Regions from separate parts of the Massilia sp. LXY-6 genome, predicted to be linked through region 1. Evidence: predicted binding sites of a transcription regulator. Region 1 holds the regulator's gene; each other region holds the start of a gene.
What was found. The regulator sigma-54, encoded in region 1, starts transcription at its own class of promoters, with help from an activator protein. The targets are predictions, from matches to a motif close to TGGCANGNAANCTGCTTT.
Positions count from the first base shown of each region.

Region 1 (10,351 bases):
CGCGGCCTGCACCCGGTGCACCACGCGCCGCAGCGGCACCCCCATCACCACCAGCGCGTGCGAGGCCAGCATCAGGCTCGATTCCAGCGCTTCCGGCACCACCTCGGTGGCGCCGGCCTTTTTCAGGACGTCGAGCTCGGTGTCGTCGTGGGCGCGTACGATCACCGGCAGTGCCGGCGCCAGCTCGTGCACCAGGTGCAGCACCTTGAGCGCCAGGCGGGTGTCGGCGAAGGTGATCACCAGGGCACTGGCGCGGTTGATGCCGGCCGCGATCAGGGCCTCCCTGCGCGAGCAGTCGCCGTAGGAGACGTTGGCGCCGGCCGCGCGCGCTTCCTGGACCCGTTCGGGATCGAGGTCGAGCGCATACCAGGGCAGTTTTTCTTCCGACAGCAGGGTGGCCAGGCTCTGGCCGCTGCGCCCGAAGCCGGCGATGATCACGTGCTTCTGCGCCGCCATCGTGTTTCTGGCGATCTGGGTCAGCTGCAGCGACTGCAGCATCCATTCGTTGGACGCCATCTTCATCACGATCTTGTCGCTGTGGGCGATCGCGAAGGGCGCGGCCAGCATCGACAGCACCATCGAGGCCAGCACCAGCTGGATCAGGAACGGGTCGATCAGCTTCGAGCCGGAGGCCAGGTTCAGCAGCACGAAGCCGAACTCGCCGGCCTGCGCCAGCGCCAGGCCGGTGCGCATCGCCACGCCGTCGGACGAGCCGAAGGCCTTCGCCAGCGCGGCGATCAGGGCGAACTTGAGCAGCACCGGCGCCACCAGCAGGAGCAGCACGATCCACCAGTTCCGCACCACCAGCTCCAGGTTGAGCAGCATACCGATGCTGATGAAGAACAGGCCGAGCAGCACGTCGCGGAAGGGCTTGATGTCCTCTTCCACCTGGTGCTTGTACTGGGTCTCGGAGATCAGCATGCCGGCCACGAAGGCCCCCAGGGCCATCGAGAGGCCGGCGCGCTCGGTGATCCAGGCCGCGCCCAGCGTCACCAGCAGCAGGTTCAGCATGAACAGCTCCTGCGAGCGGCGCTTGGCGACGATGGTGAACCACTTGCGCATCAGCTTCTGACCGAAGAACAACAGCAGCGCCAGCACGCCGGCGGCCTTCACCGCGGCCCAGGCCAGGTTCATCGCCAGCTCCTCGGCCGGCCGCGCCAGCGACGGAATCAGGATCAGCAGCGGCACCACGGCCAGGTCCTGGAACAGCAGGATCCCGATGATGCGCCGTCCGTGCTCGCTCTCGAGTTCGAGGCGTTCGGTGAGCAGCTTGGAGACGATCGCGGTGGAGGACATCGCCAGCGCGCCTCCCAGCGCCAGCGCGGCCTGCCAGCCGATGTTCAGCGGCGCCGGCAGCCGCGGGCTCAAGAGCGCGGCCAGCATCGTGACGAGGATGGTCAGCGTCACCTGGGCCAGGCCGAGCCCGAACACGATGCGCCGCATCGCCCTGAGCTGGGCCAGCGAGAATTCGAGGCCGATCGAGAACATCAGGAACACCACGCCGAATTCGGCCAGCGCGTGGGTAGTGGGGCCGTTGTCCGCCAGGTTCAAGGCATGCGGCCCGATCAGCACGCCGACCGCCAGGTAACCCAGCATCGGGGGCAGGTGGAGCATCCGGAACGCGACCACGCCAAGGACGGCGCTGCCCAGCAGGAGGAGGGTTAGTTCAAGGCCTGATGTCATGCGGGCTGCGGGCTATGTCCTGTAATATGTCTGCTCGGTTACATCTGGCAAGTTTTTTGCTTTCGCAATTCGGCTATACTTCCACCATGAGTGTAACCGATGAAAAAATAATGTTGACAAGTTTTGACGAGACCCAGGCGAAGCGCGCACTGGAGCTGGCACGCGAGACGCTGGACATCGAGGCTGAGGCCATGCGCAAGTTGAGCGCGCGCCTCGGGCAGGACGACAGCCTGCCGCGCGCAGTGGCGCTGATGCTGGCTTGCCGCGGCCGCGTGGTGGTCTCGGGAATCGGAAAATCGGGCCACATCGGCCGCAAGATCGCCGCTACCCTGGCTTCGACCGGCACGCCGGCCCTGTTCCTGCACCCGGCCGAAGCCGCGCACGGCGACCTGGGCATGGTGACCGCGCAGGACGTCCTGGTCGCGATCTCGTATTCCGGCGAAAGCGCCGAGCTGGCGGTCGTCATCCCGGCCGTCAAGCGCATGGGCGTGCCGGTGATCGCCATGACCGGCAAGCCGGGCTCGCGCCTGGCGCAGGTATCCGACGTCCACCTCGACGTCGCGGTCGAGAAGGAGGCCTGCCCGCTGAACCTGGCGCCGACCGCGTCCACCACCGTCACCCTGGCACTGGGCGACGCCCTCGCGGTGGCGCTGCTGGAACTGCGCGGCTTCAAGTCGGAAGATTTCGCCCTGTCGCACCCGGGCGGCGCCCTCGGCCGCCGCCTGCTGACCCATGTGCGCGACGTGATGCGCAGCGGCGACGCCGTGCCGAAGGTCAAGCTGGACGCGCCGCTGAGCAACGCCCTGCTGGAAATCTCGCAGAAGGGCATGGGCATGACCGCCATCGTCGACGACGCCGGCCGCCCGGTCGGCATGTTCACCGACGGCGACCTGCGCCGCCTGATCGAGAAGGTGCAGGACTTCAGCAAGGTGGTGATCGGCGACGTCATGCACGCGAATCCGCGCCGCGTCCATCCGGAGCAGCTGGCGGTCGACGCCGTCGCCGTGATGGAAGAGTTCCGGATCAACCAGATGCTGGTGACCGACGCCGACGACGTGCTGGTCGGCGCCCTGCACATCCACGACCTGACCCGCGCCAAGGTGATCTGATGACTCCGCTGGAACATGTGCAGCGCGCGGCCCGCGTGAAGGTCATGATCTTCGACGTCGACGGCGTCCTCACCGACGGCAGCCTGACCTATAACGCCGACGGCGAGATCACCAAGACCTTCTATGTGCTGGACGGCCTCGGCATCCAGCTGCTGAACCGCACCGGCGTGCAGACCGCGATCATCAGCGCGCGCAATTCGCCGATCGTCGTCAAGCGTGCGGCGGACCTCGGGATCACCCACGTATTCCAGGGCCAGCACGACAAGCGCCTCGCCTTCGCCGAGCTGCTTGCCAAGACCGGCGTGACGGCCGAGCAGTGCGGCTACATCGGCGACGACGTGATCGACCTGCCGCTGTTCACCCGCGTCGGCTTCGCCGTCACGGTGCCGAGCGGCCATCCGGAAGTGCAGTACCGCGCCCACTATGTCACCAAGAACCCGGGCGGACGCGGCGCCGTGCGCGAAGTCTGCGACATGGTGATGCGTGCCCAGGACACCTACGAACAGGCGCTGGCCCCGTATTTTGGATAATCCATCGCAAGCCATGGCGACCACCACCTACGTCAACAAGCGCACCGCGCATCGCTGGCGCCTGCTGGCCTTGATGCTGGCGGGCGTGTTCTTCGCCTTCGGCAGCTTCTGGCTGGTGCAGGTGATGCGCGGCGGCGGCGATGCGCACAACGTCAACGTGGGCAATGATCCCGACTACATCATCGACAACTTCAGCTTCGTGCGTATGTCGGAAACCGGCCAGCCGCGCTACGTGATCTCGGGCAACCGCCTGACCCACCGCCCGGCCGACAACACCTCGGTGATCGACAAGCCGGTCGTGCAGAGCATGAGCACCGACCATCCGCACATGACCATGACGGCGAACACCGCCAACGTCAACCAGGACCAGAACCAGATCGACCTGGTCGGCAACGTCGACATCTCGCGTCCGGGCAGCGCGACCTCGCAGCCGCTGCGCATCCGCACCGAAGCGCTGACCGTGCTGCCGGACGAGGAGATCTCGAAGACCGACAAGCCGATCGAGATGAAGCTCGGCGCCGCCTCGGCAACCGGGGTCGGCATGGTCGCCAACAACGCCACGCAACAGCTGACGCTCGGCGGGCGCGGCCGGATCATCTATCCGCCGCGTGCCGCACGCTGACAGGACAACCTGAAAGGATTCGCATCCAATGAAAAAAATATTCGCTGTCGCCGCGCTCCTGCTGGCAAGCCTCACCGCCACGGCCGAGCGGGCGGATTCCCTCAAGCAGGCCCAGATCGACTTCGACAACGGCCATATCGACGAGGCGACCCAGACCCGTATCCTGACCGGCAATGTCGTGCTGACGCGCGGCACGCTGCTGATTAAGTCGGACAAGGCCGTGATGAAGGAAACCCCCGAAGGCTACATGCTGCTGACGCTGACGGCCGCGCCGGGCAAGACCGCGAGCTTCCGCCAGAAGCGCGACGGCGGCCCCGACCTGTGGACCGAGGGCCAGGCCCAGCGCATCGAATACGACGAGCGCACCGAGGTGGTCAAGCTGTTCTCGAACGCGGTCGTCAAGCAGCTCGAAGGCAAGCGCATGACGAGCGAGGTGAACGGCCCGTTCATCTCCTACGACAACCGTACCGAGCAGGCGAACGTGCACAACGACGCCAGCGGCGCGAGCAAGGCAGGCGGCGGCCGCAGCACCATCATCATCGCGCCGCGCCGTGCCGTGCCGGCTGCGGCACAACCCGCGGGAGCAGCCAAGCAATGACGGATGTCCATGCAGAAGCCGGCGCCATCGCAGACGGCGCCATCGCAGGCGGCAGCACCCTGGTCGTCAAGGGACTGCAGAAAAGCTACGGCAAGCGCCTGGTGGTGCGCGACGTCTCGCTGCAGGTCGCCTGCGGCGAAGTGGTCGGCCTGCTCGGCCCGAACGGCGCCGGCAAGACCACCTCGTTCTACATGATCGTGGGCCTGGTGCCGGCCGATGCCGGTGCCATCGTCATCAACGGCACCGACATCACCAGCCTGCCGATCCACCGGCGCGCCATGCTGGGCCTGTCCTACCTGCCGCAGGAAGCTTCGGTGTTCCGCAAGCTGACGGTGGAAGAGAACATCCGCGCCGTGCTCGAACTGCAGCGCGAGAACGGCAAGCCGTTGAGCCGCGCCCGCATCGACGAGCGCCTCGACGAACTGCTGGCCGAGCTGCAGATCGAGAAGCTGCGCGAGAACCCGGCGCTGTCGCTGTCGGGCGGCGAACGGCGCCGCGTGGAGATCGCGCGCGCGCTGGCGACCGATCCGCGCTTCGTGCTGCTGGACGAGCCGTTCGCCGGTGTCGACCCGATCGCGGTGATCGAGATCCAGCGCATCGTGCGCTTCCTGAAGGAGCGCGGCATCGGCGTCCTGATCACCGACCACAACGTGCGCGAGACGCTCGGCATCTGCGACCGCGCCTACATCATCAACCAGGGCGCGGTGCTCGCATCGGGCCGGCCCGACGATATCATCGCCAACGAATCGGTCCGCCGCGTCTACCTGGGTGAACACTTCCGGATGTAGTCATGAAACAGACGCTGCAACTCAAGACATCACAGCACCTTGCGCTGACACCGCAACTCCAGCAGTCGATCCGCCTGCTGCAGCTGTCCACTCTCGAGCTGCACCAGGAGATCGAACAGGTCCTGGGCGACAACCCGCTGCTCGAGCGCCTCGACGATCCGCTCGACCGTTCCGTGCGCCTGCTGGCGGACGGCGCGATCAACAACGGTTCGTCGACCTCCACCACGCCTGACTCGCCGCCCTCGTCCAGCCAGGGAGAGGAGGGCGGCGGCGGCGGCGGCGAAGCCGAAGGCAGCGACGGCGACAACGGCGACTCCGGCGGCGCCGAGCGCGAGATGGACTGGGGTGAGCCGGGCCGCTCCGGCAGCGGCGGCGAGGAAGAGGACGGCCGCCCGCAGCTGGAAGCCAGCCCCGTCTCGCTGCGCGAACACCTGATGGAGCAGGTGCGCCTGACCTGCATCTCGCCGCGCGACTGCGCGCTGGTCGAGATCGTTGTCGACACCCTCGACGACAACGGCTACCTCGAGGAATCGCTGGACGAACTGCACGCGCGCCTGCCGGCCGAACTGGAAATCGAGTTCGACGAAGTGCGCACCGCCCTGTCGCTGGTGCAGAGCATGGACCCGCCCGGCGTGGGTGCGCGCAGCGCCGCCGAGTGCCTGGCACTGCAGATCCGCCGCATGCCCGGCGTGCCGATGGTGACGCGGCGCATGGCGCTGACCATCGTCGAACGCTACCTGACCTGGTTCGCGCAGCGCGAATTCAACAAGCTGAAGAAGGCCCTCGACTGCGACGACGAGGACCTGCGCGAAGCCCAGGTCGTGATCCGCCGGTGCAATCCGCATCCGGGCGCGGCCTTCGCGTCCGATGTCTCCGACTTCGTGGTGCCGGACGTGATCGTGCGCCGCGCGAAGGATGGCTGGAGCGTGCAGCTGAATCCCGACGTGATGCCGCGCCTGCGCGTGAACAGCCTGTACGCCGCCTTGATGAAGCAGGGGAAATCGGAGTCGCAGCTGGCGGCGCAGCTGCAGGAAGCGAAGTGGCTCATCAAGAACATGCGCCAGCGTTTCGACACCATCCTGCGGGTGGCGCAAGCCATTGTCGAGCGCCAACGGAACTTTTTCTCCCATGGCGCGGTTGCCATGCGGCCCCTTGTTTTACGTGAGATAGCTGATACACTAGGTCTACACGAGAGCACGATTTCTCGGGTGACAACTCAAAAATACATGCTGACGCCGCACGGCATGTTTGAGTTGAAGTACTTTTTCGGGAGTCACGTCGCGACCGAGGCAGGAGGTGAAGCATCCTCGACCGCGATCCGGGCCCTCATCGTACAACTCACAGGAGCAGAAGACCCTAAAAACCCTTTATCCGATAGCAAGATCGCGGAGATGCTAGGGGAACAGGGAATGGTTATCGCACGCCGCACGGTTGCGAAGTACCGTGAGGCGCTGAAGATCCCTCCCGTCAGCCTCCGCAAATCCCTGTAGCTATTTTTAGCAGCAAGCTCTTGCAATAACGCCGTCCGGCGCGCGACCTGCGCATGCCAGGCAGCGCATCTTCAAAGGAGTGTGTATGAATCTCACTATCAGCGGACATCATCTCGATGTAACCCCAGCAATCCGAGAATACGTACAGAACAAGCTCGAACGCATCACCCGCCATTTCGATCAAGTGATCGACTCCCACGTCATCCTCTGCATAGACAATCTCACCGAGAAAGAAAAACGCCAGAAGGCCGAGATCAACTTGCGCGTTGCCGGGAAAATCGTTCACGTTGCGAGTGCCGCACACGACCTGTACGCGGCAATCGACATGCTGATGGACCGACTCGACAGGCAAGTCCAGAAGTACAAGCAGATGCTCCAGGATCACAGTAGTACGCCGCTGAAACGCATGGCCAATGAAGGGGGAGAGGAAGAAGCTGCCGCTGCAGCGTGACGATTCCGCTGGCGCAGCACAGGTAAGGAAGGGCGCATTGGCGCCCTTTTCGTTGTTGGGCGCTAGAATGCCGTTTTCCTTTTCAATCAATAAAAAGAGACATGAGCGAATACGTGCAGACCCGGGTGGCGAACGGCACCGGCGTGATTACCCTGGACCGTCCCAAGGCCCTGAACTCGCTGTCGCTGGAGATGGTGCGCGCACTCACGGAAACCTTGCTGGCCTGGCGCGACGACGCGAACGTCGACGCCGTCGTCATCACGAGCAGCAGCGAGAAAGCCCTGTGCGCGGGCGGCGACATCCGCTTTTTCCACCAGGCCGGCCATGCCACGCCCATGGGCGGCAGTGCCTTGCTGGAAGACTTCTTTACCGAAGAATACGCGCTGAACCACCTGATCCATTTTTATCCGAAGCCCTATATCGCGCTGATGGATGGCGTGGTGATGGGCGGCGGCATGGGCATCGCCCAGGGCGGCCCGGAAACCGGCCTGCGCATCGCGACCGAGCGCACGAAGATGGCGATGCCCGAGGTGAACATCGGCCTGTTCCCGGACGTCGGCGGCAGCCACTTCCTGTCGCACGCGCCGGGCGCGCTCGGCGTGTACTTGGGCCTGACGGGCTTGACCATCGGTGCCGCCGATGCGCTCCATGTCGGCCTGGCCGACGTGTTCGTACCAAGCACCGAACTGGACGCCCTGCACGCGCTGATCGCGAAGACGCCGGGCGCGCAATTGGCGGCCGCGATCCGCGCCTTCGCGGCACCGTTCGCCCCGCAGGCGGGGGCCAGCGAACTGCAGGCCCAGCGCGCGCTGGTCGACCGGCACTTCGGCGCGGCGTCCGTGCAGGCGGTGATGTCGTCGCTGGAGGGCGACGACCATCCCTTCGCGCAGAAAGCCCTGGCGGCGATGCGCCAACGCTCGCCATTGATGATGTGCGTGACGCGCGAGATGCTGGTGCGCGGCGCCACGATGGACGTGGCCGGCTGCCTGCGCATGGAGCGCTCGCTGGTGCGCCGCAACTTCGAGCACGGCGAAGTGCTGGAAGGCGTGCGCGCCCTGGTGATCGACAAGGACAATGCGCCGACATGGAATCCGCCCACGCTCGATGCCGTCACGCCGGAGATGGTGGCGCGCTTCTTCGAGCCGGTGTGGCCGGCGTACGCGCATCCGCTGCGACACCTAGTATAAATACGGTAGTCCCCGCTTTCCGATGACGCAATGCATCATCCCTGCTATCTTTGCGGGTGATGTAATTTGCATAAAGAAATAAAGGAGGCGAAATGACAAATGATCACTTGATCGGTGTCGTAGGCGGCGGCCTGATGGGGGTAGGCATCGCGACGAAGTTCGCCCTGGCCGGCCATGCCACGCTGGTGGTGGAAGCCGACCCCGGCCGTGCTGCCGGCATCCCGGCCGTGGCGGCCGACATCCTGTCCCAGTTGATCGACGCCGGCCTCATCGACGCGCAGGCACGCGATGCCGCGCTCGCGCGCCTGCGCGTGACGAAGGATGCGGGCGAACTGGCCGGCGCGGCCATGGCGATCGAGGCGATTCCCGAAGTCCTCACGGCCAAGCACGCGCTGTATGCGCAGCTGGAAGCCATCATGGCCCCGCACGCCATCATCGCCAGCAATACCAGCGGCTTTCCGCCGGACGCGCTGTCCGAACACATGGCGGCGCCCGGGCGCTTCCTGGTCGCGCATTACTGGAACCCGCCGCACCTGATCCCGCTGGTGGAGGTGGTGCCGGGCAGCGCGACCGCACCCGAGGTGGTCGAGCGCTGCGTCGCGCTGCTGGCCGGTGCCAAAGCCGAGCCGGTCGTGCTGAAGGCCGCCATTCCCGGCTTCATCGGCAACCGCCTGCAATTCGCGGTACTGCGCGAGGCGCTGCACATCGTGCGTTCGGGTGCGGCCACGCCCGAGACCGTGGACGCCGTCATGAAAGCCTGCCTGGGGCGGCGCTACAGCATCATGGGCCCCTTCGAGAGCGCCGACCTGGGCGGCCTGCAGACCCTGATGGGCATCGGCGCCAACCTGATGCCGGAACTCGCCAAGGACGAGGACGTGCTCGAGCTGATGCGCGCCCACGTGGAGAAGGGCGAGCTGGGCGCCAGCACCGGCCAGGGTTTCTACAGCTGGGACGACGCCAGGCTCGAAGACCTGAAGGCGCGCCGCCTGCGCCAGCTCGCCGGCAAATGAATTCGTTGCCGCCTGCGCGGCATGAAGCAAGGAATGTCCCCTGCCCGAAGCTTCGGGCTGTGGGACATGCATCGATACGTCCGGACGGCAGCAACGCGTCCGGACGAGTACAACAATAATGGAGTCTGATTTGTCGTTTCTGATTGTCCTGGCCGCACTGGCCTTCCTGATGGTTGCCGCCTACCGCGGCTATAGCGTCATCCTGTTCGCACCGATCGCCGCGCTCGGCGCGGTCCTGTTCACCGACCCGTCCGCCGTGGCGCCGGTGTTTACCGGCATCTTCATGGAAAAGATGGTCGGCTTCGTCAAGCTCTACTTCCCCGTCTTCATGCTCGGCGCCGTGTTCGGCAAGGTGATCGAGATGTCCGGCTTTTCGAAGTCCATCGTGCAGGCCGCGATCCGCTACATCGGCCGCTCGCGCGCGAACGCCGTGATCGTCGCCGTGTGTGCGCTGCTGACCTATGGCGGCGTGTCGCTGTTCGTGGTGGTGTTCGCGGTGTATCCGTTCGCGGCCGAGCTCTACCGGCAAAGCAATATCCCGAAGCGCCTGATGCCGGGCGCGATCGCGCTGGGCGCCTTCTCGTTCACCATGGATTCGCTGCCGGGCACCCCGCAGATCCAGAACATCATTCCGACCACCTTCTTCAAGACCACCGGCTGGGCCGCGCCGGCGCTCGGCACCATCGGCTCGCTGTTCATCATCGTGGTCGGCCTGTCCTACCTGGAGTGGCGCCGCCGCGCCGCGATGGCCAAGGGTGAAGGCTACGGCAGCTCGCTCGCCAACGAGCCGCAGGAGACGTCCGGCGAAGCGCTGCCGAATCCGCTCATCGCGGTGCTGCCGCTGGTGCTGGTGGGCGTCGCCAATTTCGTGTTCACCAAGATG
Region 1 covers NZ_JBKFGF010000021.1:121,737-132,087, forward strand. The annotation lists gene ACI48D_RS10945 (monovalent cation:proton antiporter-2 (CPA2) family protein) at 1-1,683, opposite strand, end outside; gene ACI48D_RS10950 (KpsF/GutQ family sugar-phosphate isomerase) at 1,794-2,792, shown strand; gene ACI48D_RS10955 (KdsC family phosphatase) at 2,792-3,322, shown strand; gene lptC (LPS export ABC transporter periplasmic protein LptC) at 3,336-3,944, shown strand; gene lptA (lipopolysaccharide transport periplasmic protein LptA) at 3,973-4,542, shown strand; gene lptB (LPS export ABC transporter ATP-binding protein) at 4,539-5,330, shown strand; gene ACI48D_RS10975 (RNA polymerase factor sigma-54) at 5,333-6,820, shown strand; gene hpf (ribosome hibernation-promoting factor, HPF/YfiA family) at 6,906-7,271, shown strand; gene ACI48D_RS10985 (enoyl-CoA hydratase/isomerase family protein) at 7,373-8,458, shown strand; gene ACI48D_RS10990 (3-hydroxyacyl-CoA dehydrogenase family protein) at 8,551-9,468, shown strand; gene ACI48D_RS10995 (GntP family permease) at 9,599-10,351, shown strand, end outside.

Region 2 (10,351 bases), on a different contig from region 1:
GCTCAAGCGCCATGCGTTCGCGGATGTAGCGCGCGGCCTCGTCGAAGCCCAGGTGCAGCGGCTCGATCTGGGCCAGGTGGTCGTATTCGAGGGTGATGTCGCGGAACAGGTCGGACAGGCGGGAGACCGACACGGTCCAGATCACGGGCTTGTCGACGCCGTCGTGGGCGCCGCTGCCGGGAAGGCGGGTGGGATGACTCATGTTGCAAGTGTAGTGCAAATTGCAGCCACTGGTTTCAGGCTGAAACATTGGAGCAGCCGTGATCTCCCTGTATGCCGTAAGAATCGGGTAAGGACCGGCCCGTAGGATCGCAAGCAGCCTGTACCAAAAAGGCATCATTAAAAAGTATTGGAGACAAAAAGTGGACCAAGACGTCGTACAACGGGTCAAGAGCGACCCGAATTACCAGAAGCTGGTCAGGACCCGCTCCAGCTACGGCTGGCTGCTGACCTGGGCCGTGATGATCGTGTATTACGGCTTCACCCTCCTGAATTCCTTTGCCAAGGAATTCATGGGTTCCCGGATCGGTTCCGGCGTGATGTCCTGGGGCGTGCCGCTGGGCCTGTTCGTGATCCTGTTCACGGTCGTCGTGACCGGCATCTACGTGCGCCGCGCCAACAGCGAATTCGATGCGCTGACCGATGCGATCCAGCGCAACGCCGCCGGCGGCGACACCGGCACCACCGGAACCAAACAGCAGGTGCGCGCATGAAAACAATGATCCGACACGCTTCCGCGCTGGCCCTGCTGGCCGCCGCCAACGCCGCCATCGCCGCGCCCGATCTGGGCCAGGCCACCAAGCAGGCCACCAACTGGACCGCGATCACGATGTTCGCGGGCTTCGTCATCTTCACCCTGTTCATCACCAAGTGGGCGGCCAAGCGCACCCGCTCGGCGTCCGACTTCTACACCGCGGGCGGCGGCATCACCGGCTTCCAGAACGGCCTGGCGATCGCCGGCGACTTCATGTCGGCCGCGTCCTTCCTCGGCATTTCGGCCGCCGTGTTCGCCAACGGCTTCGATGGCCTGATCTACGCGATCGGCTTCCTGGTCGGCTGGCCGGTCATCACTTTCCTGATGGCCGAGCGCCTGCGCAACCTGGGCCGCTTCACCTTCGCCGACGTCGCCGCCTACCGCTTCGCCCAGACGCCGGTGCGCATGTTCGCCGCGGCCGGCACCCTGGTGACTGTGCTGTTCTACCTGATCGCCCAGATGGTCGGCGCCGGCCAGCTGATCAAGCTGCTGTTCGGCCTGGACTACGGCATCGCCGTGGTGCTGGTCGGTATCCTGATGATGGTGTACGTGCTGTTCGGCGGCATGACCGCCACCACCTGGGTGCAGATCATCAAGGCCGTGCTGCTGCTGGCGGGCGCCTCCTACATGGCGTTCTCGGTGCTGGCGCTGTACAACTTCAGCCCCGAAGCCCTGTTCGCCAAGGCCGTCGACGTGCACAGCAAGGGCTTCTCGATCATGGGCCCGGGTAACTTCATCAAGGACCCGATCTCCGGCATCTCCTTCGGCATGGCGCTGATGTTCGGCACCGCCGGCCTGCCGCACATCCTGATGCGCTTCTTCACCGTCCCGAGCGCCAAGGAAGCGCGCAAGTCGGTGCTGTGGGCCACCACCTGGATCGGCTACTTCTATATCCTGACCTTCATCATCGGCTTCGGCGCGATCGTGCTGGTCGGTACCAACCCGGCCTTCAAGGATGCCGCCGGCAAGCTGCTGGGTGGTAACAACATGGCGGCCGTGCACCTGGCCAAGGCCGTCGGCGGCGACGTCTTCCTCGGCTTCATCTCGGCCGTGGCCTTCGCGACCATCCTCGCGGTGGTGGCCGGCCTGACCCTGTCGGGCGCCTCGGCCGTCTCGCACGACCTCTACGCCACCGTCATCAAGAAGGGCCAGCCGGCCCCCGGCAGCGAGCTGCACGTCTCGAGGATCACCACCATCGTCCTCGGCATCATCGCCGTTGGGCTGGGCTATGTGTTCGAAACCGTGAACGTGGCCTTCATGGTCTCGCTGGCCTTCGCGATCGCCGCCTCGGCCAACTTCCCGGTGCTGTTCATGTCGGTCCTGTGGAGCAAGTGCACCACCCGCGGCGCGACCGTCGGCGGCTTCCTGGGCCTGGCCACCGCCGTGATCCTGACCGTGCTGTCGAAATCGGTATGGGTCGACGTCTTCCACAACAAGGTCGAGATCTTCCCGTACACCTCGCCGGCCCTGTTCTCGATGATCGTCGGCTTCGTCGGCGTCTGGCTGTTCTCGGTCACTGACAAGAGCCCGCGCGCCGCCATCGACAAGGCCGGCTTCGAGGCGCAGGAAGTGCGTTCCGAGACCGGTATCGGTGCGGCGGCGGCTTCGGCTCACTGATCTTCCGGCAACGCCGATAAACCCCGCCGAGTGCGGGGTTTTTTATTGCCTGTTTCACGCCGGTGTTTCACAATGAAACGTTGGTGAAACGCCGGGGCAGTGCCGCCATGTCGCAAGCCGCGCAAGTGCTTGAAAACACGGGGGGAGGGCGCCGGCCGCCGGCTTGGCACGCCCCTTGCATTACTCCTGGCATATTCCCGTCAACGCAACATTGAAAGGTAAGAGCACATGAGCCAACTCTCCGCAGGCGCGAAATTCCGCCAGGCCGTGCAGGAAGAACACCCGCTGCAGGTGATCGGCGCGATCAACGCCAACCACGCCCTGCTGGCCAAGCGCGCCGGCTACCGCGCGATCTATCTGTCGGGCGGCGGCGTGGCCGCCGGTTCGCTGGGCTTGCCGGACCTCGGCATCTCCGGCCTGGAAGACGTGCTGATCGACGTGCGCCGCATCACCGACGTGTGCGACCTGCCGCTGCTGGTCGACATCGACACCGGCTTCGGCTCGTCGGCCTTCAACGTCGCCAGGACTGTCCGCTCGCTGATCAAGGCCGGCGCCGGCGCCTGCCACATCGAAGATCAGGTCGGCGCCAAGCGCTGCGGCCACCGTCCGGGCAAGGAAATCGTCAGCCAGGGCGAGATGGTCGACCGCATCAGGGCCGCCGTCGACGCCCGCACCGACGACAACTTCGTGATCATGGCGCGCACCGACGCGCTGGCCGTCGAAGGCATCGACAAGGCCGTCGAGCGCGCGGTCGCCTGCGTCGAAGCCGGCGCCGACATGATCTTCCCGGAAGCGATCACGAGCCTCGAGATGTACGCCCAGTTCAAGAAGGCGGTCAAGGTGCCGATCCTGGCCAACATCACCGAGTTCGGCGCGACCCCGCTGTTTACCGTCGAGGAACTGAAGGGCGCCGACGTCGATATCGTGCTGTACCCACTGTCGGCCTTCCGCGCCATGAACAAGGCCGCCGAGAACGTGTACGAAGCGATCCGCCGCGACGGCACCCAGAAGAACGTGGTCGACACCATGCAGACCCGCGCCGAGCTGTACGACCGCATCGACTACCATAGCTTCGAGCAGAAGCTGGATGCCCTGTTTGCCCAGAACAAAGCCAAATAATTTGCCTACGGAGACTTTCGAGATGACCGATCAAACTGTTCACAACGACACCCCGACCTTCAAGCCGAAGAAATCCGTCGCCCTGTCCGGCGTCGCCGCCGGCAATACCGCGCTGTGCTCGGTGGGCCGTTCCGGCAACGATTTGCACTACCGCGGCTACGACATCCTGGACGTCGCCGACACCTCCGAATTCGAAGAGATCGCCTACCTGCTGGTGCATGGCAAGCTGCCGACCGTGGCCGAGCTGAAGGGCTACAAGGCCAAGCTGAAGATGCTGCGCGGCCTGCCGCAATCCCTCAAGGCGGCACTGGAAGCGCTGCCGGCCGCTTCGCACCCGATGGACGTGATGCGCACCGCCGTCTCGGTGCTGGGCTGCACGCTGCCGGAAAAGGACGACCACAACATCCCGGGCGCGCGCGACATCGCCGACCGCCTGATGGCCTCGCTGGGTTCGGCGCTGCTGTACTGGTACCACTTCAGCCATAACGGCAAGCGCATCGAGGTGGAAACCGACGACGATTCGATCGGCGGCCACTTCCTGCACCTGCTGCACGGCTTCAAACCCTCGGACGAGTGGGTCAAGGCCATGCACACCTCGCTGATCCTGTACGCCGAACACGAGTTCAACGCCTCGACCTTCACCGGCCGCGTGATCGCCGGTACCGGTTCCGACATCTACTCGGCCATCACCGGCGCGATCGGCGCGCTGCGCGGTCCGAAGCACGGCGGCGCCAACGAAGTCGCGTTCGAAGTCCAGAAGCGCTACGAGAACCCGGACGAAGCCGAAGCCGACATCCGCAACCGCGTCGCCAACAAGGAAGTCGTGATCGGCTTCGGCCACCCGGTGTACACGATCTCGGACCCGCGCAACAAGGTGATCAAGGAAGTCGCCCGCAAGCTGTCGGCGGAGGCCGGGTCGATGAAGATGTTCGACATCGCCGAGCGCCTGGAATCGGTCATGTGGGAAGTCAAGAAGATGTTCCCCAACCTCGACTGGTTCTCGGCCGTCTCGTACCACATGATGGGCGTGCCGACCGCGATGTTCACGCCGCTGTTCGTGATCGCCCGTACCTCGGGCTGGTCGGCCCACGTGATCGAGCAGCGCATCGACAACAAGATCATCCGTCCGAGCGCGAACTACGTCGGCCCGGAAGACCTGCAGTTCGTGCCGCTGGCGGAGCGCAAATAAGGCCATGAGCGGCCGGCCGCCTTCGCAGTTCACGGTACGGCGCCTCGGTCCACCCGACGCGCCGGCCTACCGTTCGCTGCGCCTGGCCGGCCTGCGCGCCTTTCCGCACGCCTTCCGCCCGGACTATGAGGAGGCCTTGCAGCAGCCTCTGTCCTGGGCCGAAAAGCGCCTGGCGAAGGAGGGAGAGTACTGGTTCGGCGCTTTCGACGGCGGCGCGCTGGCCGGCGCGGTCTGCCTGCGCACGCAGGAAGGCCGCAAGATCCGCCACTCCGCCAGCCTGAACGCGCTGGTGGTCGACCCGGACAAGCAGGCACGCGGCATCGGCAGCGCACTCCTTGCTCATCTAATCGAATTCGCTCGCTCACTTGGGACCATCCGCCAGATCACGCTGACGGTCCACGAAGGCAATACGCGCGCGCAGCAGCTCTACGACGCCTTCGGATTCCGGCAGTTCGGCCTCGAGCCGGGCGCCTTTCTGCACGACGGAAGGTACTACGCCAAGCAGTACCGCCAACTCTTATTGGATTCACCAACATCATGAACAGCCAATACCGCAAACCCCTGCATGGGACGAATCTGCACTACTTCGACGCCAAGGCCGCGGTCGAAGAGATCCAGCCGGGCGCCTGGGACGGCCTGCCGTACACGTCGCGCGTGCTGGCCGAAAACCTGGTACGCCGCTGCGAGCCGGTCGCCTTGGTGCCCTCGCTGAAGCAGCTCATCGAACGCAAGCGCGACCTCGATTTCCCCTGGTTCCCGGCGCGCGTGGTCTGCCACGACATCCTCGGCCAGACCGCCCTGGTCGACCTGGCCGGCCTGCGCGACGCCATCGCCCTGCAGGGCGGGAACCCGGCCCTGGTCAACCCGGTGGTGCCGACCCAGCTGGTGGTCGACCACTCGCTGGCGGTCGAATGCGGCGGCTTCGATCCCGACGCTTTCGAGAAGAACCGCGCCATCGAAGACCGCCGCAACGAAGACCGTTTCCACTTCATCGAGTGGACCAAGAAGGCTTTCCAGAACGTCGACGTGATCCCGCCGGGGAACGGCATTCTGCACCAGATCAACCTGGAGCGCATGAGCCCCGTGGTCCAGGTGAAGGATGGCGTGGCCTTCCCGGACACCCTGGTCGGCACCGATTCGCACACCCCGATGGTGGACGCGCTGGGCGTGATCGCGATCGGCGTGGGCGGACTGGAAGCGGAAAGCGTGATGCTGGGCCGGGCGTCCTACATGCGCCTGCCGGACATCATCGGCGTCGAGCTGACCGGCAAACCGCAGCCCGGCATCACCGCCACCGACCTCGTGCTGGCGCTGACCGAGTTCCTGCGCAAGTCGAAGGTGGTATCAAGCTATCTGGAATTCTTCGGCGAGGGCGCCTCGAACCTGACCCTGGGCGACCGCGCCACGATCTCGAACATGGCCCCGGAATACGGCGCGACCGCCGCCATGTTCGCCATCGACGAGCAGACCATCAAGTACCTGAAGCTCACCGGCCGCGACGACGAGCTGGTGAAACTGGTCGAGACCTATGCCAGGGAAACCGGGCTGTGGGCCGACACGCTCCAGCAGGTCGAGTACGAGCGCACGCTCCGGTTCGACCTGTCGACCGTGGTGCGCAACATCGCCGGACCCTCCAATCCGCACAAGCGCGTGCCGACCTCGGAACTGGCCGCTCAGGGCATCGCCATTCCTGCCGAAAAGCGGGTCGACAACGAGCCCGGCCTGATGCCGGACGGCGCCGTGATCATCGCGGCGATTACCAGCTGCACCAATACCAACAACCCGCGCAACATGATCGCGGCCGGCCTGATCGCCCGTAACGCCAACAGGCTCGGACTGCTGCGCAAGCCGTGGGTCAAGAGCTCGCTGGCGCCGGGCTCCAAGGCGGTGGCGCTGTACCTGGAAGAAGCGGGCCTGCTGCCGGAGCTGGAACAGCTGGGCTTCGGCATCGTCGCCTTTGCCTGCACCACCTGCAACGGCATGTCGGGTGCGCTCGACCCAAGCATCCAGAAGGAAGTGGTCGAGCGCGACCTGTACGCGACCGCCGTCCTGTCCGGCAACCGCAACTTCGACGGCCGCATCCACCCGTACGCGAAGCAGGCCTTCCTGGCCTCGCCGCCGCTGGTCGTGGCTTACGCGATCGCCGGCACGATCCGTTTCGACATCGAGAAGGACGTGCTGGGCGTGGACGCCGCCGGCCGCGAGATCAGGCTTGCCGACATCTGGCCGAGCGACGCCGAGATCGACGCCGTGGTCGAGCAATCGGTCAAGCCGCAGCAGTTCCGCAATGTCTACGACGTGATGTTCGCGCGCCAGGAGACGGCGGCGGAAGCGGTGTCGCCGCTGTACGAGTGGCGCCCGATGAGCACCTATATCCGCCGTCCGCCGTACTGGGAAGGCGCGCTGGCCGGAGAACGCACGATGAAGGGCATGCGCGCGCTGGCGGTGCTGGGCGATAACATCACCACCGACCACCTGTCGCCGTCCAACGCCATCATGATGGACAGCGCGGCCGGCGAATACCTGCACAAGATGGGCCTGCCGGAAGAAGACTTCAATTCCTATGCAACCCACCGCGGCGACCACCTGACGGCGCAGCGCGCGACCTTCGCCAATCCGACGCTGAAGAACGAGATGGTGCGCAACCCGGATGGGAGCGTGCGCGCCGGCTCGCTGGCACGCATCGAACCGGAGGGACAGGTGACGCGCATGTGGGAAGCGATCGAGACCTATATGGAACGCAAGCAGCCGCTGATCGTGATCGCCGGCGCCGACTATGGCCAGGGTTCCTCGCGCGACTGGGCGGCCAAGGGCGTGCGCCTGGCGGGCGTGGAGGCCATCGTGGCCGAAGGCTTCGAGCGCATCCACCGCACGAACCTGGTCGGCATGGGCGTGCTGCCGCTGGAGTTCATGCCGGGCACGACCCGCCTGACGCTGGGCATCGACGGCACCGAGACCTTCGACGTGATGGGCGAACGCACGCCGCGCGCGGTGCTGAACCTGGTGGTGCATCGCCGCAGCGGCGAGACCATCGAGGTGCCGGTGACCTGCCGCCTGGATACCGCGGAAGAAGTGTCGATCTACGAGGCGGGCGGCGTGCTGCAGCGGTTTGCGCAGGACTTCTTGGCGACCACGAAGGTGGCTGCGTAATGGCACACATCCCCCAAATCAAAATCCCCGCCACCTACATGCGCGGCGGCACCAGCAAAGGCGTGTTCTTCCGCCTGCAGGACCTGCCCGAAGCCGCGCAGGTCCCGGGCGAGGCGCGCGACAAGCTGCTGCTGCGCGTGATCGGCAGCCCCGACCCCTACGGCAAGCAGATCGACGGCATGGGCGGCGCCACCTCCAGCACCAGCAAGACCGTGATTGTGGCGACAAGTACGAAGCCGGAGCACGACGTCGACTACCTGTTCGGCCAGGTCTCGATCGACAAGCCCTTCGTCGACTGGAGCGGCAACTGCGGCAACCTGTCGGCCGCGATCGGCCCCTTCGCGATCGCCAACGGCTTCATCGACCCCGGGCGCATTCCGCAGGACGGCACGGTCACGGTGCGCATCTGGCAGGCCAACATCGGTAAAACCATCGTCGCCCACGTACCGGTGAGGAACGGCCAGGTGCAGGAAACCGGCGACTTCGAGCTGGACGGCGTGACCTTCCCGGCGGCCGAGGTCCAGCTCGAGTTCATGGACCCGGCGGCCGAAGCCGAAGGTGAGACCGGCGCGGGGGGGAACAATGCGATGTTCCCGACCGGGAACCTGGTCGATGAACTCGAGGTGCCGGGCGTCGGTACGCTCAAGGTCACGATGATCAATGCCGGCATCCCGACCATCTTCGTGAATGCCCAGGACATCGGCTACAAGGGCACCGAGCTGCAGGACGACATCAACGGCGACCCGAAGGCGCTGGCGATGTTCGAGCTGATCCGCGCCTACGGCGCCATGCGCATGGGCCTGATCTCGCATGTGGAAGAGGCGGCGCGGCGCCAGCACACGCCGAAGGTCGCCTTCGTCGCCCCGCCTGCCGCTTACCTCGCCTCCAGCGGCAAGCAGGTCAAGGCGGACGACATCGACCTGCTGGTACGCGCGCTCTCGATGGGCAAGCTGCACCACGCGATGATGGGCACGGCCGCGGTGGCGATCGGCACCGCGGCGGCGATCCCCGGCACCCTGGTCAGCCTGGCCGCCGGCGGCCGCGCGCACGAAGCGGTGCGCTTCGGCCACCCGTCCGGCACCTTGCGCGTGGGCGCCCAGGCGCAAGTGGTCGACAGCGACTGGATCGTCACCAAGGCGGTGATGAGCAGGAGCGCGCGGGTGCTGATGGAAGGCTGGGTACGCATCCCCGGCGACACCTTCTGACACGCGATGCAGCGCCGGCCCGCCGTCGCGCACGGCGGGCTTTTTTTTGCCTGTTCGTTATTTTCGGTAAATTTTGGTTTATGATCCCCCTGTGAAAAGAGGTTCCTCGGACGGACCCAAAGACTGGAACAGGGATGGATCGTGTAACGAGCAAACCGGCCCTGGTGGCCGAGGCGCTGGGGCTCATTGCGGCTCCCGCATGTGCCTGCGATGCGCTGGGAATGGTATGGGCGGCCAATGATGCGCTTGAGCGCCTGTTCGGCGCGCCGCTCGAAGGCTTGACGCTGCCGGCTCTCTTCAGCCAGGACTGCGCCGGACAGGCGGCCTGCGAGGCCGGGCTGGCGCTGACGGCCGAGCGGCGCTGGAACGGGATGCTGGCGGCCGGCGGCAAGGAAGTACCGGTCGAGGTGAGGGCGCTGCCCCTGCCGCCGCATGCGGGCATTCCCGGCGCCACCTTCGTCTTCGGCGAGGCGGACGTGCCGGCCCCGGGCCGGGGCACCGAGGGCGTGTCGCGCAGCACCCTGCTGGAGCAGGCGGCGGTGCTCGAACACGCGCCGGTGGGCATCGTCGTGACCCTGCCGCACCTGGTCAAGTCCTGCAATCCGCGCATGGCCCAGATGCTCGGCTACGAGCCCGAGCAGCTGGTCAACCGCAGCCCGGCCGAATTCTTCGTCTCGCAGGCGGAGTACGACGCCTTCACCGGCGAAGCCATCCCGATCCTCACCAACGGCGACCTGTTCGAAAAGGCCGAGATCCAGCTGCGCCATCGCGACGGCTCGCTGATCTGGTGCCGCATCCGCTCCAAGGCGGTCGACATGAGCTCGCGCGAGGCTGGCACGATCTGGATCCTGGAGGACGTGACCGAGGCGCGTCGCGCCCTGACCGAAGTCCAGGCGATCATGACCAATGCCTCGATCGGCATCTTCTTCACGCGCGAGCGCGTCATCACCCGCTGCAACAGCTGCTTCGACCGGATGCTCGGCTACGAGGAAGACGAAGCGGTGGGCCAATCGACCCGGATCCTGTTCACCAGCGAGCAGGCCTATCTCGATCTGGGCGCGATGGCCTACGGCGTGATCGGGCAGGGCAAGCCTTTCCTCGGCGAGGACATCATGGTGCGCAAGGACGGCACCCCGATGTGGGTCAAGGTGATCGGCTACGCCGTCAACCGCGAAGCGCCGTCGCAGGGCGTGATCTGGATGATCGAGGACCGCACGCACCAGAAGCGCGACGAGGAATCGCTGCGCAACGCCGTGCTGGAGAACCAGGCCATCCTCGACAACGCGGTGCTGGGCATCGCGGTGGTCGAGCGCGGCC
Region 2 covers NZ_JBKFGF010000042.1:15,568-25,918, forward strand. The annotation lists gene prpR (propionate catabolism operon regulatory protein PrpR) at 1-202, opposite strand, end outside; gene ACI48D_RS18815 (DUF485 domain-containing protein) at 363-713, shown strand; gene ACI48D_RS18820 (cation acetate symporter) at 719-2,371, shown strand; gene prpB (methylisocitrate lyase) at 2,600-3,490, shown strand; gene prpC (bifunctional 2-methylcitrate synthase/citrate synthase) at 3,513-4,679, shown strand; gene ACI48D_RS18835 (N-acetyltransferase family protein) at 4,684-5,220, shown strand; gene acnD (Fe/S-dependent 2-methylisocitrate dehydratase AcnD) at 5,217-7,829, shown strand; gene prpF (2-methylaconitate cis-trans isomerase PrpF) at 7,829-9,034, shown strand; gene ACI48D_RS18850 (EAL domain-containing protein) at 9,169-10,351, shown strand, end outside.
Region 2: the regulator sigma-54 is predicted to act here: its motif matches at 2,536-2,553, upstream of prpB (methylisocitrate lyase).

Region 3 (10,351 bases), on a different contig from region 1:
CTAGTAAAATACGCATCGCATCTCCCTTTTGGTGGCCCTGTTCGCTTACTTTTTTATTCGTTGGAGCTAGCTTACCCGCATATTGTGTGTGATGTTTCGCAACATGTCGAATCGATCAGGCGACGGTAAATATCGCTTGCCAAAACTACTGGGATTTTATACAGTACTACCTATTGAAATCGCGCGAGCGGTCCCTATCTTGGTTCACTCTAGGACTGAAAGAAAATTATGGACGACAAAAAATCCGCAGTAAACGCAGCAGAGAAGGGCAAGGCGCTGGCAGCAGCCCTCGCGCAGATCGAAAAGCAGTTCGGCAAAGGCTCGGTCATGCGCATGGATATCAATGCGCCGGTCGAGGAAGTGCAAACCGTGTCCACCGGCTCGCTGGGCCTAGACATCGCGCTGGGCGTCGGCGGCCTGCCGCGCGGTCGTATCGTCGAGATCTACGGTCCGGAGTCGTCGGGTAAAACCACGCTGACCCTGCAAACCATTGCCCAGATGCAGAAACTGGGCGGTACTTGCGCCTTCATCGACGCCGAGCACGCGCTGGACGTCGGCTATGCGCAGAAGCTGGGCATCAAGCTGGACGAGCTGCTGATCTCGCAGCCGGACACCGGCGAGCAGGCGCTCGAAATCACCGACGCGCTGGTGCGCTCGGGCAGCGTCGACCTGGTGGTCATCGACTCGGTGGCGGCATTGACCCCGCGCGCCGAAATCGAAGGCGACATGGGCGACTCCCTGCCGGGCCTGCAAGCCCGTCTGATGTCGCAGGCGCTGCGCAAGCTGACCGGCTCGATCAACCGTACGAACACCCTGGTGATCTTCATTAACCAGATCCGTATGAAGATCGGTGTCATGTTCGGCAGCCCGGAAACCACGACCGGCGGTAACGCGCTGAAGTTCTACGCCTCCGTGCGCCTGGACATCCGCCGTACCGGTTCGATCAAGTCCGGCGACGAGGTGATCGGTAACGAAACCAAGGTCAAGGTCGTCAAGAACAAGATCGCTCCTCCGTTCAAGGAAGCCCACTTCGACATCCTGTATGGCGAAGGCACTTCCCGCGAAGGCGAGATCATCGACCTGGGCGTGGACAACAAGATCGTCGAGAAGTCGGGTTCGTGGTACAGCTATGGTGGCGAGCGCATCGGTCAAGGTAAGGACAATGCACGCCAGTACCTGAAAGACCGTCCGGCCCTGGCCCGCGAGATCGAAAACAAGGTCCGTGCCGCCCTGGGCGTGCGCGAACTGGGCCCGGTTGCTGCCGGTGAGGCTCCGGCCGCGGCAGCTGCCGCAGTCGGCGGCGACGAGTAATCGTCGGCCCGCGCCCCGGTGAGACAGGTTCTGAGCTTAAAGGCTCGCGCACTCAAGTATTTGTCGATGCGCGAGCACAGCCGGATCGAGCTGGGGCGCAAGCTGGCTCGCCATGCCGAGGAGGGCGACGACGTCGAAGCCCTCCTCGATTTCCTTGAAAAGAACAACTGGCTGTCGCAGGAACGCTTCGCCGAATCGCTGGTGCACCGCCGTGCCGGCCGCTACGGCAACAGCCGCGTGCTGGCCGAACTCCAGCAGCACGGCCTGAAGGGCGAAGAGCTCGACGAGCTCAAGTCCGGCCTGAAGGAAACCGAAACCACACGCGCCAGGGAAGTCTGGCGCCGCAAGTTCGGCCGGGTTCCGCAGGACGCCGAGGAACGCAGCAAGCAGATGCGCTTTCTCATGGCGCGTGGTTTTTCGCAGGGCGCGATCCGCAGCGCACTGCAGGGACGCGACGAGGACGACGAGTCCTGACGTTGAAGCGCGTCTAACAAAGCCCTTAGAGCTTTCCCTCCTAAACTGCCTGCCGAATTGGCGACCGGGTGCATCCGCCTGCTTGCTGTGCTAAACTTTCGTGGTTTAAGCAGCGCCGCAAGAGCGGTTGTTGCCGTAGAAGCTGCGGCAACGTGCATCAGGCACAACGGCTGCATACTTTTTTCGCCGCATTCCGGCATTGGTGTTTATGCCCCTGTCTTCCCCCACTCCGCGTAAGCTAAGGCACACGCGCGCCATTACCGTCGAAGCGTACGCGCGCGACGATGGGCTGTGGGACCTCGACGCTTGCATCCGCGACATCAAGACCCACGATCTCGACCTGCCTTCCGGCCGTCGTCCGGGCGGCCTGCCTGTGCATGACCTCAAGCTGCGCGTGACCATCGACCGCGACATGGTCATCACGGACGCCGAAGCCGCTTCGGATGCCGTACCCTATCCCGGTTATTGCGACACCATCGCTCCCGCCTACAAGAAATTGATTGGCTTGTCGCTGCTGAAACATTTCCGGCTGCACCTGAAAGACCGCCTGTCCGGCGTCCTCGGATGCACCCATTTGACCGAGCTGGCACAGGTCCTGCCCACTGCGGCAATCCAGGCCTTTGCCGACGACGCCATGGAAAAACGCGAGGCCGCGCAATCGGCCGAGCGTCCTTACGAACTCGACCGCTGCCATGCGCTGCGCATCGACGGTCCCGCCGTCGCAAAGTACTACCCGCGCTGGGCCTTGAAGGTGGTGTCGGGGTAGTATTCGACTCTTGTAGCTCTATATTTATTCAACCGTATTTCTAAATCAGTAACAGAAGAAGGGAAGCCAGCATGAAAATCCATGAGTATCAAGGCAAAGAGATCCTCCGAAAGTTCGGAGTGACCGTTCCGCGCGGCATTCCGTGCATGTCGGTGGACGAAGCCGTCAAGGCAGCTGAAGAGCTGGGCGGCCCGGTCTGGGTAGTCAAGGCGCAGATCCATGCTGGCGGCCGCGGCAAGGGCGGCGGCGTCAAGGTCGCCAAGTCGATCGACCAGGTTCGCGAATATTCGAACCAGATCATGGGCATGCAGCTGGTGACCCACCAGACCAGCCCGGAAGGCCAGAAAGTCCGTCGCCTGCTGATCGAAGAAGGCGCCGACATCAAGAAAGAACTGTACGTGTCGCTGGTCACCGACCGTGTCACCCAGAAAGTCGTGCTGATGGCCTCGTCGGAAGGCGGCATGGACATCGAAGAAGTCGCGCACAGCAACCCGGAAAAGATTCACAACGTCGTGATCGAGCCGTCGGTCGGCCTGACCGATGCGCAGGCTGACGACGTCGCCCGCAAGATCGGCGTGCCGGAAGCGTCGATCGCCGACGCCCGCGCCAACCTGCAGGGCCTGTACAAAGCCTACTGGGAAACCGACGCCTCGCTGGCCGAAATCAACCCACTAATCCTGACGGGCTCGGGCAAGGTCATCGCCCTGGACGCCAAGTTCAACTTCGACTCGAACGCTCTGTTCCGTCACCCGGAAATCGTCGCCTACCGCGACCTGGACGAAGAAGATCCGGCCGAAGTCGAAGCATCGAAATTCGACCTGGCTTACATCTCGCTGGACGGCAACATCGGCTGCCTGGTGAACGGTGCCGGCCTGGCCATGGCCACCATGGACACCATCAAGCTGTTCGGCGGCGAGCCGGCCAACTTCCTGGACGTGGGCGGCGGTGCGACGGCTGAGAAAGTCACCGAAGCATTCAAGATCATGCTGAAGAACCCGGGCCTGAAAGCCATCCTGGTCAACATCTTCGGCGGCATCATGCGCTGCGACGTGATCGCCGAAGGCGTGATTACCGCATCGAAGGCCGTGTCGCTGCAAGTGCCGCTGGTCGTCCGCATGAAGGGCACCAACGAAGACCTGGGCAAGAAGATGCTGGCCGACTCCGGCCTGCCGATCATCTCGGCCGACACCATGGAAGACGCAGCGAAGCAGGTCGTTGCCGCCGCTGCTGGCCAAGCCTAATTCGCAAAGGAAATAACATGTCGATTCTGATTAACAAAGACACCAAAGTCATCACCCAAGGTATCACCGGCAAGACCGGCCAGTTCCACACCCGCATGTGCCGCGACTACGCGAACGGCCGTGAAGCCTTCGTGGCCGGCGTGAACCCGAAGAAAGCCGGTGAAGACTTCGAGGGTATCCCGATCTTCGCCAGCGTCAAGGAAGCCAAGCAGAACACCGGCGCCAACGTTTCCGTGATCTACGTGCCGCCGGCAGGCGCCGCCGCCGCGATCTGGGAAGCCGTCGAAGCCGAGCTGGACCTGGCAATCTGCATCACCGAAGGCATCCCGGTCCGTGACATGATGGAAGTCAAGGACCGCATGGCCAAGGCCGGTTCGAAGACCCTGCTGCTGGGCCCGAACTGCCCGGGCCTGATCACCCCGGACGAGATCAAGATCGGCATCATGCCGGGTCACATCCACAAGAAGGGCCGCATCGGCGTCGTCTCGCGTTCGGGCACCCTGACCTATGAAGCAGTCGGCCAGCTGACCGCGCTGGGCCTGGGTCAGTCGTCGGCAGTCGGCATCGGCGGCGACCCGATCAACGGTCTGAAGCACATCGACATCATGAAGATGTTCAACGACGATCCGGATACCGATGCGGTCATCATGATCGGCGAGATCGGCGGCCCGGACGAGGCGAACGCTGCTTACTGGATCAAGGACAACATGAAGAAGCCGGTCGTCGGCTTCATCGCTGGCGTCACCGCGCCTCCGGGCAAGCGCATGGGCCACGCCGGCGCGCTGATCTCGGGCGGCGCCGACACCGCGCAAGCCAAGCTGGAAATCATGGAAGCCTGCGGCATCACCGTCACCAAGAACCCGTCGGAAATGGCGCGCCTGCTGAAGGCCATGCTGTAATCCACCGGTTCAGCAAGCAGTAACAAAGGATGGGGAGCTTCGGCTCCCCGTTTTTTTGCGGGTGCGGCGACAATTTCTGTCAGCTGGACAATTTTTGACAGGCCTGGTGACGAAAATTGTCATGCGATAAGGATAATGCTGACAAAAATTGGTACGGATACGGCATTTCGATGTCTTCATGCAAACGATTCCGTATGGAAATGACCTGGCACAGGCTTTGCATATAGTAGAGGGCAGAAGCAAGCAGTACCGGACAAGCAGTACCCCATTCAACGTTGTACCAAACTGGAGAAATACCATGAAAGCACCGAAAATGATCAAGAAGGCCCAGGCCGGTTTCACCCTGATCGAACTGATGATCGTCGTCGCGATCATCGGTATCCTGGCAGCAGTCGCTATCCCGGCTTACAGCGACTACACCGCCAAGGCCAAGGCTGCGAATGCCCTGTCTGCTGCTGACCCGTACAAGACTGCTGTCGCCATGTGCGCACAGGAAGCCGGTGCTGCCACCAATTGCAATACCACCGACAATGCCAGCCTGTTTGCCGCTTTCACCCCGACCAAGGAAGTCACCGGCATGACCGTCACCGGCGCCGGCGTCGTCACCATGACGCTGGCAGACATTGGTAAGAACACGTCGGGCACTACCGTGATCTTCACCCCGTACCTCGGCACCAGCGCCGTGACCTGGGCAATCGTTTCCAACAGCACGAACGCCGCCGTGAAGGCAGCCTTCGAGAAGAACTCGGTTGCCGCCGGTTCGTAATCCCCGGCAGTAGCATGCAAAGCCGCCTTCGGGCGGCTTTTTTATTCTCGGTCCATTTGCCCCAGCGAGTAGCCGATGCCCTGGTACGATACCGCAGCAGTTCGAAAGCCCGTCAGCCTGGTTCTCCCGGCGGCCCCCTTCATCACTTTGGCCGTGCTCGGCGTGCTTTGCCTGAACTTCGTGTGGGCGTACCGCCACGACGAGCAGCGCTGCATCGAGATCGTGCTGTTGTGCGCCGGCGCCCTGACGATCCTGGGGTGCGTCGTCATGGGCGGGGCTGTTTCCATCCGGCTTTCCGCCCACCGGCCTCTGCTGGCGTTCTTTATCCTCGGCCTGCTTTCGACCGCGTCCGCCTTGTCGCTGCGCCACGCCATCTACGAATGGTCCAGTTTCGTCCTGCTGGCCTTGCTCGCTGGCGCCATCGCCACCGAACTGGCGAAGAGCGGCACCACCGGCCTGTCCGGCATTCTGCAACTCGCCGGGATCGCCTGCGCGCTGCATTCGCTGCGCGTGTTGATCATGTACGCAGCCTCCCTCGCCAGCGGTTACCAGCCCGACATGCACGCTCTGGCGGTCGGCTTCAGCAATGCCCGCTTCCTCAACCACACACAGACGGCGCTATTGCCTCTGATAGTCCTGCTGAGCCTCCAGGCGCCGGCCGCCTCGGCTGCACGCCGCACGTGGTTCGTACTGGCTGCGTTCTGGTGGTCCCTGTTGTTCGTCAGCGAAGCGCGCGCGACCATTCTCGCGCTGGGCGCCGGCGGCGTCCTGGCGCTGGCGCTGCGCGGCTCACACGCACGCGGTTTTCTCCGGACGATGGCCTTGGCCGCGCTTGCCGGCGCCATCCTTTACGTGTTGGGATTCATCCTGCTGCCGACGCTGGTGGGTCTGCATCCGGTCGGCATGCCGTCGAACGTGGTGGCGCGCACGGCTTCCGACCCATCCTCCGGCCGCACGCTCTTGTGGACGCTGGCGCTGCAGTGGATCGCTGCCCATCCCTGGCTGGGCATCGGTCCCCATCATTTCGCGCACGTAGGCCACAAGCTGTACATCGGCGCCCATCCGCACGACTGGCTGCTCCAGATCGGCGTCGAATGGGGAATTCCAGCGCTGCTGTGCCTGCTGGGCGCGCTTGCACTCGGGGCACGCGCACTGGTGCGCAGCGGTCAACGCATCGCCGACGACGACTTGCGCAACCAGCGGATCCTGGTCGCCTTGCTGACGACGTGCGCAGCCATTTTTGTCGACGGCCTGTTTTCAGGCGTGCTGGTCATGCCGCAGAGCCAACTGGCCATCGCACTGGTCATCGGCTGTGCCGCCGGCTGGGTACGTTCGCTCGGCGCAGCCGCCGAGACGGCGCCGTCCCGGTGGACCCGTCCCATAACCGGCGTGCTGGCCGCGGCCGCGCTGTGCGGGCTGGTGTGGTCGGTGGCCCCCAGCTTCATGCAGCATGCGCGGGGCGAGCCGCTCACGCCCGCCGAGCAGGCCATCAACGACAAGGTGAACTGGCCCCGCATGTGGGAAGCGGGTTATTTCTAGATCTAGACGATATTCTGCCGGTCCGCCAGCAGCACCTCATACGTCAGGTTCTGCAGCATGGTGTAGTGCACTGGGTCGAGCTCCAGGAACTGTACGCCATAAGCGAAGAATTCCGCCCCATCCGACTCGCGGCGCAGCGCGTTCACGTTGCGTACCGCGGCCCGCGTCCTCACCTGCACATCGCGGTCGCCCAGCGGTGACGGCAGGCCGAACTCCACCATGATCTCGCCGCCCTCGGGCAGGCTGCTCGGCGACTCGATGCGCGCGCCGTTGACGCTGACGTTGGTGAGCGTACAGCCGACCGCGGCGCCGCCCTGCGCCGGCAGGATCCGGGCCGGAATGTCGACCTTGACCCGCATCGCCGCGCGCAGGCTGGTTCCCTGGATCGAGTCGGGGAAGGAGAGGTGGACGTAGAGCAGGGGACGGTCGAACACGCGCTCGACCGTGCAGGCGAAGGAGCACACGTTCACGCCCGAGAACACGCGGATCGTGATCCGTTCGCCTTCCACTAGGCTGGCCGGGGTACCGTTTTCCAGCGGCACCTTGACGATCAGGTACTCATCCTTGACGTAGCCGATGAGGGTCGAAAAATACTGCACCGGCTTGATGCGCCGGTAGGTGATGAACTGGAGCCGGACACCGACTTGCAGGTTCATCGACTCGAATCCGAATTCCTTTGACGCGAGTTCCCGCTCCGTCTGCATGTTGCTTACTATCATCTTACCTGTCCCGCTTGCACATCCGGCGCGCATCATAGCATCTGCATAACTTCGTGACATTGTCTAGACGAAAAAATGCCCGCACGAAGCGGGCATCTGTGGCGAAAATGCGATTAAGGCTTGACGTGCTGGTCGAGCCAGTCGATGACGGTGTGGTGCCACAGCAGCGAATTGGCCGGCTTCAGCACCCAGTGATTCTCGTCCGGGAACACCAGCAGCTTGCTTTCGATGCCGCGGCGCTGCAGGGCGGTGAAGGTCGACAGGCCCTGGGCGGTCGGGATGCGGAAGTCCTTGTCGCCTTGAACAACCAACATCGGCGTTTTCCACTTGTTGACGTGCAGGACCGGGTTGAAGCGCTCGTGCTTTTCCGGCACCGAGAAATAGGGACCGCCGTTTTCCCAGTCGGTAAACCACTGTTCCTCGGTCGAATAGGCCATGCCGCGGGTGTCGAATACGCCGTCGTGGTTGACGATGCACTTGAAACCGTCCGGCCAGTTACCCTCGATCCAGTTCATCATGTAGCCACCATAGGATGCGCCGAGGGCGCAGGCCTTCGAGCGGTCCAGCCACGCATATTTCGCCACGGCCGCCGCCAGTCCCTTCTTGAGGTCCTCGAGCGGCTTGCCGCCCCAGTCGCCGCTGATGGCATCAGTGAACTTCTGGCCGTAGCCGGTGGATCCGTGGAAGTCGATGAACACGGTGGCGTAGCCGGCGCCGGCATACACCTGCGGATTCCAGCGGTAGCTCCAGCCGTTGCCAAAGCTGCCCTGCGGGCCGCCGTGCACCAGGAAGGCGATCGGGTATTTCTTGCCCGGCTCGTAGTTCCACGGTTTCATCACATGGCCGTACACGGTGTCGCCGTTCGCGCCCTTGAACGAGAATTGCTCGTACTCGCCCCAGCGCACGTCGCCCAGGCGCTCGGTGTTCACGTCGGTCAGCCTGACCGGATTGCCGGTACCAAGTTTCATCGCGTACAGCTGCGCGCCGGACGCCAGGCTGGTCTGGGTGAAGGCGACGGTGTCGCCGCGCACGTCGAAGCCGCCGATCGAGCCCTTGTCGGTCAGCGGCGTGACCTTGCCACCGGCCACGTCGATCGAGAACAGGCGGTGCTGCCCGATGTCTTCGGCATCGGCAATCAGCGCCTTGCCGTCGCGGGTCCACTGGATGCTGCCCGGCGAGCGGTCCCAGCTCTCGGCAATGTTGCGCTTCTTGCCGCTGGCCAGGTCGAGCAGCACGATGTGGTAGCGGTCGGCTTCGAAGCCGGGACGCGTCATCGACAGATAGGCGAGAAGGCGGCCGTCCGGCGAGAACACGCCCTTGGCGTCCCAGGCTTTATTGTCCGCGGTCAGGTTGCGCGGCTGGCTGCCGCGGTCCGGCATCCCGGCGGCCGGGACCGCGTACAGGTCGAAGTTGGTCGACCAGGCTTCGGTCTTGCCGGCGATGCGTACCGAGAACACGACGGTCTTGCCGTCCGGGCTGAAGTGGAATTCCTCGCGGTCGCCGAAGGGTTTCGACGGCACGTCGCCGTCCAGCGAGCCGGACAGGCTGACGGGCGCGCCGCTCACGCGGCCATTGGCGTCGAGCGGTGCGGAATAGAGCACGGCGTTGCGGCCATCGGCCCAGGTATCCCAGTGGCGCACGAACAGGCGGTCGTAGACCTGGCCGGTGGCCTTGTCCTTCTCCTTGGCGTCGGCCCTGGCCTTGGTGCAGGCGAGGTCCGGGCAGTCGCGGAACACCGACATGCTGAGCGCGATACGGTCGCCAGTGGGCGAGACGCGGTAGGCATCGACGTCGATCGGCATGTCGGTCACACGGACGGGTTCGGGCAACTGAGCGCCGCCATCGGCCGGCACGCGCCAGACCTGCGACGAGCCCGAGCGGGCGGACAGGAAGTAGACCGCATCGCCGGCGGCCGACCATTCCGGATCGGTGCTGCTGGCGGCGTCCGAGGTCAGGCGCCGCGGCGCCGGGGTGGCGGCGCGCAGGTCGACCATATACAGATCGGTATGGCCCTTGTTCTTCGCCATGTCGGTGCTGCGCACCGTGTAGACGACGCGGGTACCGTCGGGCGACACCACGGGCGAGCCGATGCGCTCCATCGACACCAGGTCCTCGACCGTGAAACCGCGTCCGGTGCTTGCGGTGGCGGTGGCTGCTGTTGCCGTCGACGCCATGGTGACGGCGGTCGTGGCAAGGGTCGCGGCAACGGTGGCTGCCAGCGTTAGCATGCGTACTTTCATCCTGTCCTCGTGCTTCAGTGAAAGGAAGCAATTTAACATGTGGAAAGGATAAAGGGATAAGTTGTTCTCACACAGAATCCTCTGCGTGGGCTGAACCAGGTTGACCACGCAGCCGCCTCCTGGACCCGGATCGATTACTGATCGATTTCCGCGGTCCAGTCCCCCGACTTCCCGCCGTGCTTCTCCAGCACCCGCACATTGGTCATGACCATGCCCCGGTCGGCCGCCTTGCACATATCGTAAATGGTCAGCAGCCCCACCTGCACCGCCGTCAGCGCCTCCATCTCGACCCCGGTCTTGCCGACAGTTTCGACCTGCGCCCGGCAGTGCACACTATTATTAGCTGCATCGATCTCGAAATCGACCGCCACCCGCGTCAGCGCCAGCGGGTGACAG
Region 3 covers NZ_JBKFGF010000026.1:25,328-35,678, reverse strand. The annotation lists gene ACI48D_RS13020 (response regulator) at 1-16, opposite strand, end outside; gene recA (recombinase RecA) at 229-1,311, shown strand; gene recX (recombination regulator RecX) at 1,330-1,785, shown strand; gene ACI48D_RS13005 (DUF2889 domain-containing protein) at 1,994-2,551, shown strand; gene sucC (ADP-forming succinate--CoA ligase subunit beta) at 2,623-3,792, shown strand; gene sucD (succinate--CoA ligase subunit alpha) at 3,810-4,691, shown strand; gene ACI48D_RS12990 (pilin) at 4,990-5,457, shown strand; gene ACI48D_RS12985 (O-antigen ligase family protein) at 5,533-6,996, shown strand; gene ACI48D_RS12980 (flagellar brake protein) at 6,999-7,652, opposite strand; gene ACI48D_RS12975 (prolyl oligopeptidase family serine peptidase) at 7,829-9,943, opposite strand; partial or broken gene ACI48D_RS12970 (cyclic pyranopterin monophosphate synthase MoaC) at 10,090-10,351, opposite strand, start outside.
Region 3: the regulator sigma-54 is predicted to act here: its motif matches at 4,841-4,858, upstream of ACI48D_RS12990 (pilin).